Regions from separate parts of the Mesorhizobium sp. M1078 genome, predicted to be linked through region 1. Evidence: predicted binding sites of a transcription regulator. Region 1 holds the regulator's gene; each other region holds the start of a gene.
What was found. Region 1 encodes PhoB, which activates phosphate uptake and scavenging genes when phosphate is short. Its sites were predicted from a motif close to TGTCATNNANCTGTCAT; they were not measured.
Positions count from the first base shown of each region.

Region 2: the regulator PhoB is predicted to act here: its motif matches at 1,726-1,742, upstream of NKH38_RS20580 (esterase-like activity of phytase family protein).
Region 3: the regulator PhoB is predicted to act here: its motif matches at 995-1,011, upstream of NKH38_RS18620 (bifunctional 2',3'-cyclic-nucleotide 2'-phosphodiesterase/3'-nucleotidase).

Region 1 covers NZ_JAMYMP010000014.1:92,371-95,600, forward strand. Annotated here, with positions in the region: gene pstB (phosphate ABC transporter ATP-binding protein PstB) at 1-203, shown strand, start outside; gene phoU (phosphate signaling complex protein PhoU) at 245-949, shown strand; gene phoB (phosphate regulon transcriptional regulator PhoB) at 966-1,655, shown strand; gene NKH38_RS19430 (ROK family protein) at 1,686-2,921, opposite strand; gene xylF (D-xylose ABC transporter substrate-binding protein) at 3,177-3,230, shown strand, end outside.
Region 2 covers NZ_JAMYMP010000016.1:7,336-10,565, forward strand. Annotated here, with positions in the region: gene NKH38_RS20565 (Gfo/Idh/MocA family protein) at 1-57, opposite strand, end outside; gene NKH38_RS20570 (LacI family DNA-binding transcriptional regulator) at 252-1,277, shown strand; gene NKH38_RS20575 (ferritin family protein) at 1,305-1,619, opposite strand; gene NKH38_RS20580 (esterase-like activity of phytase family protein) at 1,843-3,230, shown strand, end outside.
Region 3 covers NZ_JAMYMP010000013.1:132,945-136,174, reverse strand. Annotated here, with positions in the region: gene NKH38_RS18625 (NAD(P)/FAD-dependent oxidoreductase) at 1-971, shown strand, start outside; gene NKH38_RS18620 (bifunctional 2',3'-cyclic-nucleotide 2'-phosphodiesterase/3'-nucleotidase) at 1,113-3,092, shown strand; gene NKH38_RS18615 (class I SAM-dependent methyltransferase) at 3,154-3,230, opposite strand, start outside.

The sequences.
Region 1 (3,230 bases):
GTGTCGAGGAGCTGATAGACGAGCTGCGCCAGAACTACACGATCGTCATCGTCACCCATTCGATGCAGCAGGCGGCGCGCGTCTCGCAGCGCACGGCGATGTTCCATCTCGGCTATCTCGTCGAGGAGGGCGCCACCGACAAGATGTTCACCAACCCCGACGACAAGCGCACCCAGGACTACATTACCGGCCGCTTCGGCTGAGCCGTCCGGCGGGTGAATTTTCAGGCACGAGGACCAAGATCATGGGTGAACATACCGTCGCCTCCTTCGATGAAGAGCTCGGGCAGATCAGCAAGCTGATCCGCGACATGGGCGATCTGGCAGGCTCGATGGTCAGCGGCTCGACCAGGGCGCTGCTCAATTCGGACAATGCGCTGGCACAGCGTGTCGTTTCCGACGACGCCATCATGGATGCGCGCCAGCGCGAACTGGACGACCGCGCCATCACGCTGATCGCCAAGCGTCAGCCGATGGCCAACGATCTGCGTGCCGTGGTCGGCTCGATCCGCATGGCGGGCGACCTCGAGCGCATCGGCGACCTCGCCAAGAACATCGCCAAACGCGTCGGCACCGTGGGCTTGAGCGTCACGCCGCGCGACCTCTCGCACTCCATCGACGCCATGGCGCAGCTGGTGCTGATCCAGGTGCAAGGCGTCGTCGAGGAATATGCCGCCACCGATGCGGCAGCGCTTGCAAAACTCAGGAATGACGACGAGCGCATCGACGTCAAATACACGTCTGTGTTTCGTGAGCTCTTGACCTACATGATGGAAGACCCTCGCAACATCACCGCCTGCACGCATCTCTTGTTCTGCGCCAAGAATCTTGAGCGCATCGGCGATCATGTCACCAACATCGCCGAAAATGCGTATTATGTGCTGACCGGCCAGCAACTGCCCGCCAATCGTCCGAAGCAGGACGAGACGGCGATGGCCATGCCGGCCTGATGAGGGTGAACTGCCGATGATCGCGCCACGCATCATGGTCGTGGAGGACGAGGAGCCGCTAGGCGTGCTCCTCCGCTACAACCTCGAATCCGAAGGCTATCACGTCGAGGTGGTGACACGCGGCGACGAGGCCGAGATCCGCCTGCAGGAAAACGTGCCCGATCTCCTGGTGCTCGACTGGATGGTGCCCGCTGTTTCCGGCATCGAGCTCTGCCGGCGCCTTAGAGTGCGGCCCGAAACCGAGCGGCTGCCGATCATCATGCTGACCGCGCGCGGTGAGGAAAGCGATCGCGTGCGCGGCCTGTCCACCGGCGCCGACGACTATCTGGTCAAGCCATTCTCGACGCCGGAGTTCATGGCGCGCGTGAGGGCGCTGCTGCGCCGGGCCAAGCCGGAAGTGCTGTCCAGCGTGCTCAAGGTCGGCGACATCGTGCTCGACCGCGAGTCGCACCGTGTCTACCGCAAGAAGAGCGAGATCAGGCTCGGACCGACCGAGTTCCGGCTGCTCGAATTCATGATGCGCCATCCCGGCCGCGTGTTCTCGCGCAGCCAACTGCTCGACAATGTCTGGGGCGAGACGATCTATATCGACGAGCGAACCGTCGACGTCCATGTCGGGCGCTTACGCAAAGCGGTCAACAACGGCCGCATGCCGGATGTCATCCGTACCATTCGCGGCGCCGGCTACGCGATCAGGGAAGACTAGGATGCTGCGCGTCGCGCCGTTGCCGGCCATTCAGACGACATGCTTGCCGGATTTGGCCTGAATGCCCGGCGCGAAAATCTCCTGATCGACGAAGCCGAGCGCGCGCATGGCACAGCCTTCGCGGATCAGCGGCAGCTCGTTGGGCTCGGTGTCGAAGGAGATCGATTTCGAGTGCTGGCCGCCGGCGGTCTGGGCGATCGCTTCGCGCAATGCCGGTTCGATCAAGTCGAAGGCGGCGGCGCTGACGCCTACCATGGCGACGGGTGCCGGATCGATCAGCGCAAACAGGCTGCCGAGGCCGAAGCCGAGCGCCTCGCCGGCCTTGCGATAGGCTTCGCGCTCCGGGCCGTCGGTTTCGCGGGCGCGCGCGGCGAGTGCGCGCATATCAGCGTCGCCGATATCGACCGGCTCGGCATCCTCGCCCATCATTTTGGCGCTGCGCCAGATGGCGTAGTTTCCGGCATAGGCCTCGACGCAGCCGCGCCGCCCGCAGCGGCAGAGCGCGCCGCCCGGACGGTGGATCATGTGGCCGAACTCGCCGCCCGAGGAATGGGTGCCGGTGAAAAGTTCGCCTTTCAGCACCAGTCCCATGCCGATGCCGTGCGACAAGAGGATGGCGATAAAATTGTCGCGGTAGCGCTCGGGCTGGCGCCATTGCAGCGCCACCGCCATCATATTGCAGTCGTTCTCCATGGTGGCCGGAATGCCGAATTCCGCTTCCAACATGTCGGCGAAGGCAATGTCGGTCAGTGGCGTGATTGGCGACCACAGCATGGCCCGCGCCTGCGAATCGGTGATGCCCTGGATGCCCATGGCAATGCGGGCGATGCTCTGGACGTCCAGGTCCGGGTCCTCGAGACGCCGCCGGACGATTGCTACGCATTCGCCGATCAGTTCGTCGCGCGGCATGGTCAGCGTGTCGAGCCGGCGCTGTTCTTCCGCGACCACCTGGCCGGCATAGTCGATGACGGTGACGGAGAGGAAGTTCAGCGACAGCACCACGGTCATCACCGCCGCCGCTTCCGGATTGAGGCCAAGGCCGACCTGCGGCCGGCCGCGTTTCAGCGAGCCGGTCTCGCCAGGCTTGCCTTCAATCAGGATGCCTTCTTGAATCAGATCAGACGAGATTGCCGATATGGTCGAATGGCTGAGGCCGGTGGTCGCCGCAATCTCGGTCCGCGACGGCTGGCCGGCCCGGCGCACGGCCGAAATCACCATCGCGCGGTTGCGACGGCGCAGATCGTCGTGGCGGATTCCAACCGACATTTGTTTCCTCCCGGCCTCCTCGCGCCTCATGATAGTGAAGGCGTTCGACGGCACCAGCCAAATATTGGCAGACGCCGGCAGCCCTGTCATTGTTTATTGCGGAGCTCGAAAAAATTCGGCAAGGCCATCAGAAACCATGTTGACAGCGCTTTATCATTGAACCAGTGTTTTTTCGAGGCTCGAAAAAATGGAGCCTCTGTGTGCAGGCCTTCGGGCCGGTTTTGTCGCGCCGTGCGCGGCGCAGGGAGGGTTATAATGAACAGATTTGCAGCCGCCATGCTGGCGGGCGTCGCCATGTCGCTGGCGCTG
Region 2 (3,230 bases), on a different contig from region 1:
GGCATCGAGCCAGGCCTTGCTCATCGCACCACAGCCGACGAGGACGGCATTCATCATCCGGCATTCCTCCCGTCCGGTCCCTCCAGACCGAATGTCACGGCATTTCCGGCATCACCGTAAACGTTTCTCCGTAAACGTTTACGAGAACACACCCGATGGCGTAGAATGTCAATCGGCTGCCAGCGAAAATCATCCCGAAGCCTTGGCCTGGGCGGCAGCCGGTGCTAGCCAAGACAGGGGGAGAACTGTCCTTGGCGTCCAGCATCCATGACCTTGCGCGTCACCTGAACATTTCGATCGGCACCGTGTCGCGGGCGCTGAACGGCCGCGCCGACGTCAATGCCGACACCCGCCAGCGCGTGCTCGCCGCCGCCAAGCAATTGAACTATTCGCCCAACCAGTCCGGCCGCAGTCTGCGGCAAGGCACCACCCATTCGATCGCCTTCATGCTGCAGCCGCATCCGGGCGACCAGCAATATGGCGAACCGTTCTTCATCCCGTTCCTGATCGGTCTGCAGGGCCGACTGGCCGAGGATGACCTGGATCTGATGGTCGTCATGGGCGAGCCCGGCCAATATCAGCAGGAGAGGCTGCGCCGCGTGGTTGAGACGCGCCGAGCCGACGCGGTCGTGTTGGCCAATACACGGCGGGAAGACGATCGGATCGACTATCTCAGCAAGGCTGGCTTTCCCTTCGCCACGCTTGGCCGAAGTCAATCCGGCGACGACACCTATCCTTCGCTCGATATCGATTTCGAGAGGGCGGGTGATGAAGCCGTCGACCGGCTGGTCGCGCGCGGCCACCGCCGCATTGCCGCCATCCGCCCTTCGCTGGATCTCAACTTCGGCTACCTGTTCCTCGACGGCTACCGCAAGGCGCTGGGGCGGCATGGCATCGAAGTCGACCCCGGCCTGATCGCCGACGGCTTCATCAACGAGGCCGGAGGCTACCAGGTGACGCCGCGCGTGATGCTCTCCAAGGACCGGCCCACAGCCATCATCTTCAACAATGACGCAATGGCGCTCGGCGGCTGCAAGGCACTGGCCGAGATGGGCATCAGGCCCGGCCACGACATCGCGGTGATCGTCATCGTCGACACGCCGCTCTGCCGTTATTTCTCGCCGGCGCTGACCGCCTTCCGTCCGTCGCTGGAGCCGATGGGCCGGCGGCTGGCCGAAATGCTGCTGGCCTCGCTTCCCGCCTTTGCCGGCCCGGAAGGTCCGCGCATCATCCGCGAAGTCTGGCCGCTGGAACTGATCGCGCGCGACAGCGATTGATCCGCCGCGGAGGAAGGCCGGCGGGCCTCAATCCACCTTCTTCTCGCCCCGCTCGCCGGCCTTAACGATGTCGCCGGTGGTGAACAGGATTTCCTTCAGTTCCGTGCGCCAGTCTTTCTTCTGGCGCAGCAGGAATTCCAGATCCATGCCGAAATGCTTGAACTCCTCGCCTTGCGCGTTCTTCATGATCGCCTTGGCCTGAGGGTCTTTCTCGACCGACATGCGCTGTTCGTACCAGCTGATCGCCTCGGCCTCTTCGATCAACGAGGTGATCATGCGGGCAAAGGTCCGCACCTCCTGCGTCAGTTCTTCCGGTGGCTCGTGATACTGATCGAAACCCATTTATCCCTCCTGGGCCCGGGGCTCGACCGGCCATCGCAGGCGACGCTTGGGCTCGCGTGCAACGGATCAGGCTGGAAAATGGTTCCGGAGCGCGTGCGACACGGTCTGTCACGCAACTATCATCTTCGCGTCCTAGACCGCTCATCGGTGGGCGCGGCATCGTCGATTGCGGCGGCTTCGTCATCCGGCCGTTCCGGCCCGTTCCGTCACAAAGAGGATCTCCATGAAAATCTCGCACCGAACCGTGTCGCTCGGCGCCGCGCTGGCGCTGTTTACCGCCCTGACCCCTGCCCTTGCCGACAGCACCGCCACCGTTGGCGGCTTCGTCAACAAGGGCCTGGTCGGCGTCGGCCGCATCCCGGCCGATCAGAAGGACAAGTTCGGCGAGACCTTCGGCTCCGGCTCCGGCATGTCCATCGACGCCGCAAGCTGGACCCGTGGCGCGGACGGCTACAAGGGCTCGCTCTGGTTGCTGCCGGACCGTGGCTACAATGTCGTCGGCACCACCGATTACCGGCCGCGCCTCAACACTATTCATATCGAATTCACGCCGACCGCACTGGGCGCCACGCCCACCTCCGGCCAGGAACAGACAGGCGTCAAGGCGACGCTTGCCGATTCCCTGCTCCTCACCGACGACAAGGGCGCTGACGCCACCGGCCTCGATCCGCTCAACGGCGTGCGCGCGGCCAATGGCGACCTGCCGATCCTGCCCGAGGCCAATGGCAAGCTGGCGCTCGACAATGAGGCGATCGCGCGGCTGCCCGACGGCACCATGTTCATCTCTGACGAATACGGCCCCAACATCTACCGCTTCTCGGCCGACGGCCATCTGTTGTCGGCAACGCAGCCGCCCGCCGCTTTGGTGCCGATGCGCAAGGGCGCGCCGAACTTCGCCTCCGACAATCCGGGCCCCGGTGCAGCCGAACCCGATCCGAAGGATCCCGAAACCGGCCGCCAGAACAATCAAGGCCTCGAAGGCATGGCGCTGACGCCGGACGGCAAGTCGCTGATCACTGTGCTGCAGTCGGCGCCCCGCCAGGATGGCGGCGATTCGCCCGCGACGCGCCAGAACACCCGCGCGCTGGTCTACGACGCCTCCGACCCGGCCCATCTCAAGCTGGTGCATGAATATGCCGTGCCGCTGCCGGTGTTCAAGGACGCCAAGGACAAGACCAAGGTCGCCGCGCAGAGCGAAATCGTGGCGCTGTCCGACAAGACCTTCCTGATGCTGGCGCGCGACAGCGGAAACGGCCAGGGGGTGAAGGGCCATACTTCGCTGCTGCGCCAGATTTTCGTCGTCGACGTCTCTGGCGCCACCGACATTGCCGGCGGCGCCTTCGATGCCGCCGACAAGCCGCTGGCGCCCAAGGGCGTGCTCGACCCCTCGGTGACCCCGGCCAAGCTGACGCCGTTCATTGACATCAACGACAACAAGGAACTCGGCCGTTTCGGCCTGCATGACGGCAAGCCGAACGACAAGAACAATCTCTCGGAGAAGTGGGAAGCAATGTCTGTGGTCAGCCTGCTCGATCCGGCGCTGCCCGACGACTATTTCCTGTTCGTCGGCAACGATAACGACTTTCTCACCCAGGACGGTTTTCAGGTCGG
Region 3 (3,230 bases), on a different contig from region 1:
CCTGCGACACGCTGGTGCTCGCCACCGGCGCGCGTCATGCTTATTTCGGCCACGACGAATGGGAGCCTTTCGCGCCCGGGCTGAAGACGCTTGAAGACGCAACCACCATTCGCCGGCGCATCCTGCTCGCCTTCGAGCAGGCCGAGCGCGAGACCGATCCGGCCAAGCGCCAGGCACTGCTGACACTGGTCATCGTCGGCGGCGGCCCGACCGGCGTGGAGCTTGCCGGCACCATTGTCGAACTCGCGCATGAAACGCTGCGCGGCGAATTCCGCAACATCGACACGCGTGAGGCGCGTGTGGTGCTGGTGGAGGCCGGAGACAGGATCCTAGCCAATTTCGCGCCAAAGCTGTCCGACTATGCGCGCAAGGCGCTGGAGCGGCGGGGCGTCACGGTCGAGCTTGGCCGCGCCGTCACGCGCCTCGATGCCGAAGGCGTCGTCTTTGGCGAGACGCATCTGCCGGCGCGAACCATCCTGTGGGCCGCCGGCGTAGCGGCTTCGCCCGCGGGAGAGTGGCTGGGCGCGCCGGTGGACCGGGCGGGCAGGGTAATGGTCGAGCCCGATCTGACCGTGCCGAACAGTCCGGAGATCTTCGTCATCGGCGACACCGCGCATGTGTTGCGGCCGGATGGCAAGCCGGTCCCCGGCGTGGCGCCGTCGGCCAAGCAAGAAGGCAAGCATGTTGCGGCGACGATCAAGGCGCGGCTGGCTGGCGATAGCGCGCCGCGCCCTTTCCGCTACAAACATGCCGGCGACCTGGCGACGATCGGCAAGTGGGCAGCCGCGATCGATTTCGGCTCGATCAAGCTGACGGGATGGCTTGCCTGGTGGCTGTGGGGCGTGGCGCATATCTACTTCCTGATCGGTTTTCGCAACCGGCTCTCGGTGTCGCTTAGCTGGCTATGGATCTATTTCACCGGCCAGCGCAGCGCGCGGCTGATCACCCAGGGCGATGATAACAAGGGCTGAGGTTCTCAACCGCGGCCAAGGATATTCATCCAGCCGTCACCTTTTGCTGATCGACTGACTTCCCGATGGACATGGCCGGTTTTCGGCGCGAAGCTTCCGCCCGGGGCTGGGATCTTGTCACGTCGCTGGGAAGGAAAACCAATGCCGCATCTCAATTACCCCGTCTCCCGCCGTAGTTTTCTTGCCGGTGCGGCCGCCAGCGGGGCGCTGATCATGCTGCATCCGTTTTCCGCCCGAGCGCAGGCCAATCAGGCGCATCTGAGGATCATGGAGACCACCGACATCCATGTGAATGTGCTGCCTTACGACTACTACGCAGACAAAGCCAACGACACGATGGGCCTGTCGCGGACGGCCTCACTGATCGCGGCGGTGCGCAAGGAAGCCACCAATGCGATGCTGATCGACAATGGCGATCTTTTGCAGGGCAATCCGATGGGCGATTACATCGCCTATGAGAAGGGCCTCAAGGAAGGCGATCTGCATCCGATCATGAAGGGCATGAACCTGCTGGGCTATGAATGCTCGACGCTCGGCAATCACGAGTTCAACTACGGCTTGTCGTTCCTCGACAAGGTGCTGGCCGGGGCCAATTTCCCCTTCGTCTGCGCCAATCTGATCCGCGGCACCGAGCTTGCCGCCAAACCGCGCGACGACAAGCTCTACCTCAAGCCCTATGTCATCCTCGACAAGAAGATCAAGGACGGGTCGGGCGCCGAGCAGCCGATCAAGATCGGCATCATCGGCTTCGTGCCGCCGCAGATCATGGTCTGGGACCTGAAGAACCTGGAAGGCAATGTCAGGACGCGCGACATCGTCGAGGCGGCCAGGGCATGGGTGCCGCAGATCAAGGAGGAGGGCGCCGACATCGTCATCGCGCTCTCGCATTCCGGCATCGATATCAAGCAGGGCGACGGCATGGAGAACGCCTCCTTCTTCGTCGCCCGCGTCGAAGGCATCGATGCGGTGTTCACCGGCCATCAGCATCTCGTCTTCCCCGGCAAGAAGGATTTTCAGGCGCTCGAAGGCGTCGACACCGAGAAAGGCACGCTGCAGGGCAAGCCCGCCGTGATGGGCGGTTTCTGGGGCTCGCATATGGGTCTGATCGATCTGCTTCTGGAACGGGACGGATCGAAATGGCGCGTAGCCTCGGCCACATCGGAGGCAAGGCCGATCTACCAGCGCGTCGACAAGGCAAACAAGCCGACGGTGGCGGACGACCAGCGCGTCGTCGATGCGCTGAAGCCGGACCATGAGGCGACACTTGCCTATGTCCGCCGACCGGTCGGCAAGACCTCGGCGCCGCTCTATTCCTATTTCGCGCTGGTCGCCGACGATCCGTCGGTGCAGATCGTCAACCAGGCGCAGAGCTGGTATCTCAAGGACATATTGAAGAGCACGCAGTGGAAGGATGTGCCGCTGCTGTCGGCGGCAGCACCCTTCAAGGCCGGCGGGCGCAACGGCGCCGACTACTATACCGACGTGCCGGTGGGCGACATCGCCATCAAGAACGTCGCCGACCTCTATCTCTATCCGAACACGGTGCGCGCCGTCGAAATCACCGGCGCGCAAGTGAAGGAATGGCTGGAAATGTCGGCCGGCATTTTCCGGAAGATCGAGCCGGGCAAGGCCGACCAGGCGCTCATCGACACCGAATTCCCGTCCTACAATTTCGATGTGATCGATGGCGTCAGCTACGGAATAGACCTGTCGCAGCTGCCGAAATACGATGCCAAGGGTGGCGTCGCCAATGCCGGCTCGAACCGCATCATCGGCCTCAGCTTCGACGGCAAGCCTATTGATCCGGCAGCGAAATTCGTCGTCGCCACCAACAATTACCGCGCCGGCGGTGGCGGCAATTTCCCCGACATCAATGCCTCGAAGATCATCTACGAGGCGCCGGACACCAACCGCGACGTGATCGTGCGCTACGTCGTCAGCGAAGGCACGATCAATCCCTCGGCCGACGACAATTGGTCGTTCACGCCGCTGCCCGGCACCAGCGTCGTGTTCGAGACCGGCCCCAAAGCGAAGGATTTTATATCGGGAGTGAAATCGCTCAAGATCGAGCCGGCCGGCGAGGGCGAATCCGGGTTTGCGAAGTATCGCATCCTGCTTTGAGTCAAACGCGCAGGTAACAGGGAAAACGAGCGGGCATACGCCCGCTCAATCACGCTTCGGATCAGGCCTTGTAGACCACCTGGCGCACGTCGATGTAGCTGGCCCTGAAGCCGGCTTCGCAATAGTGGAGATAAAATT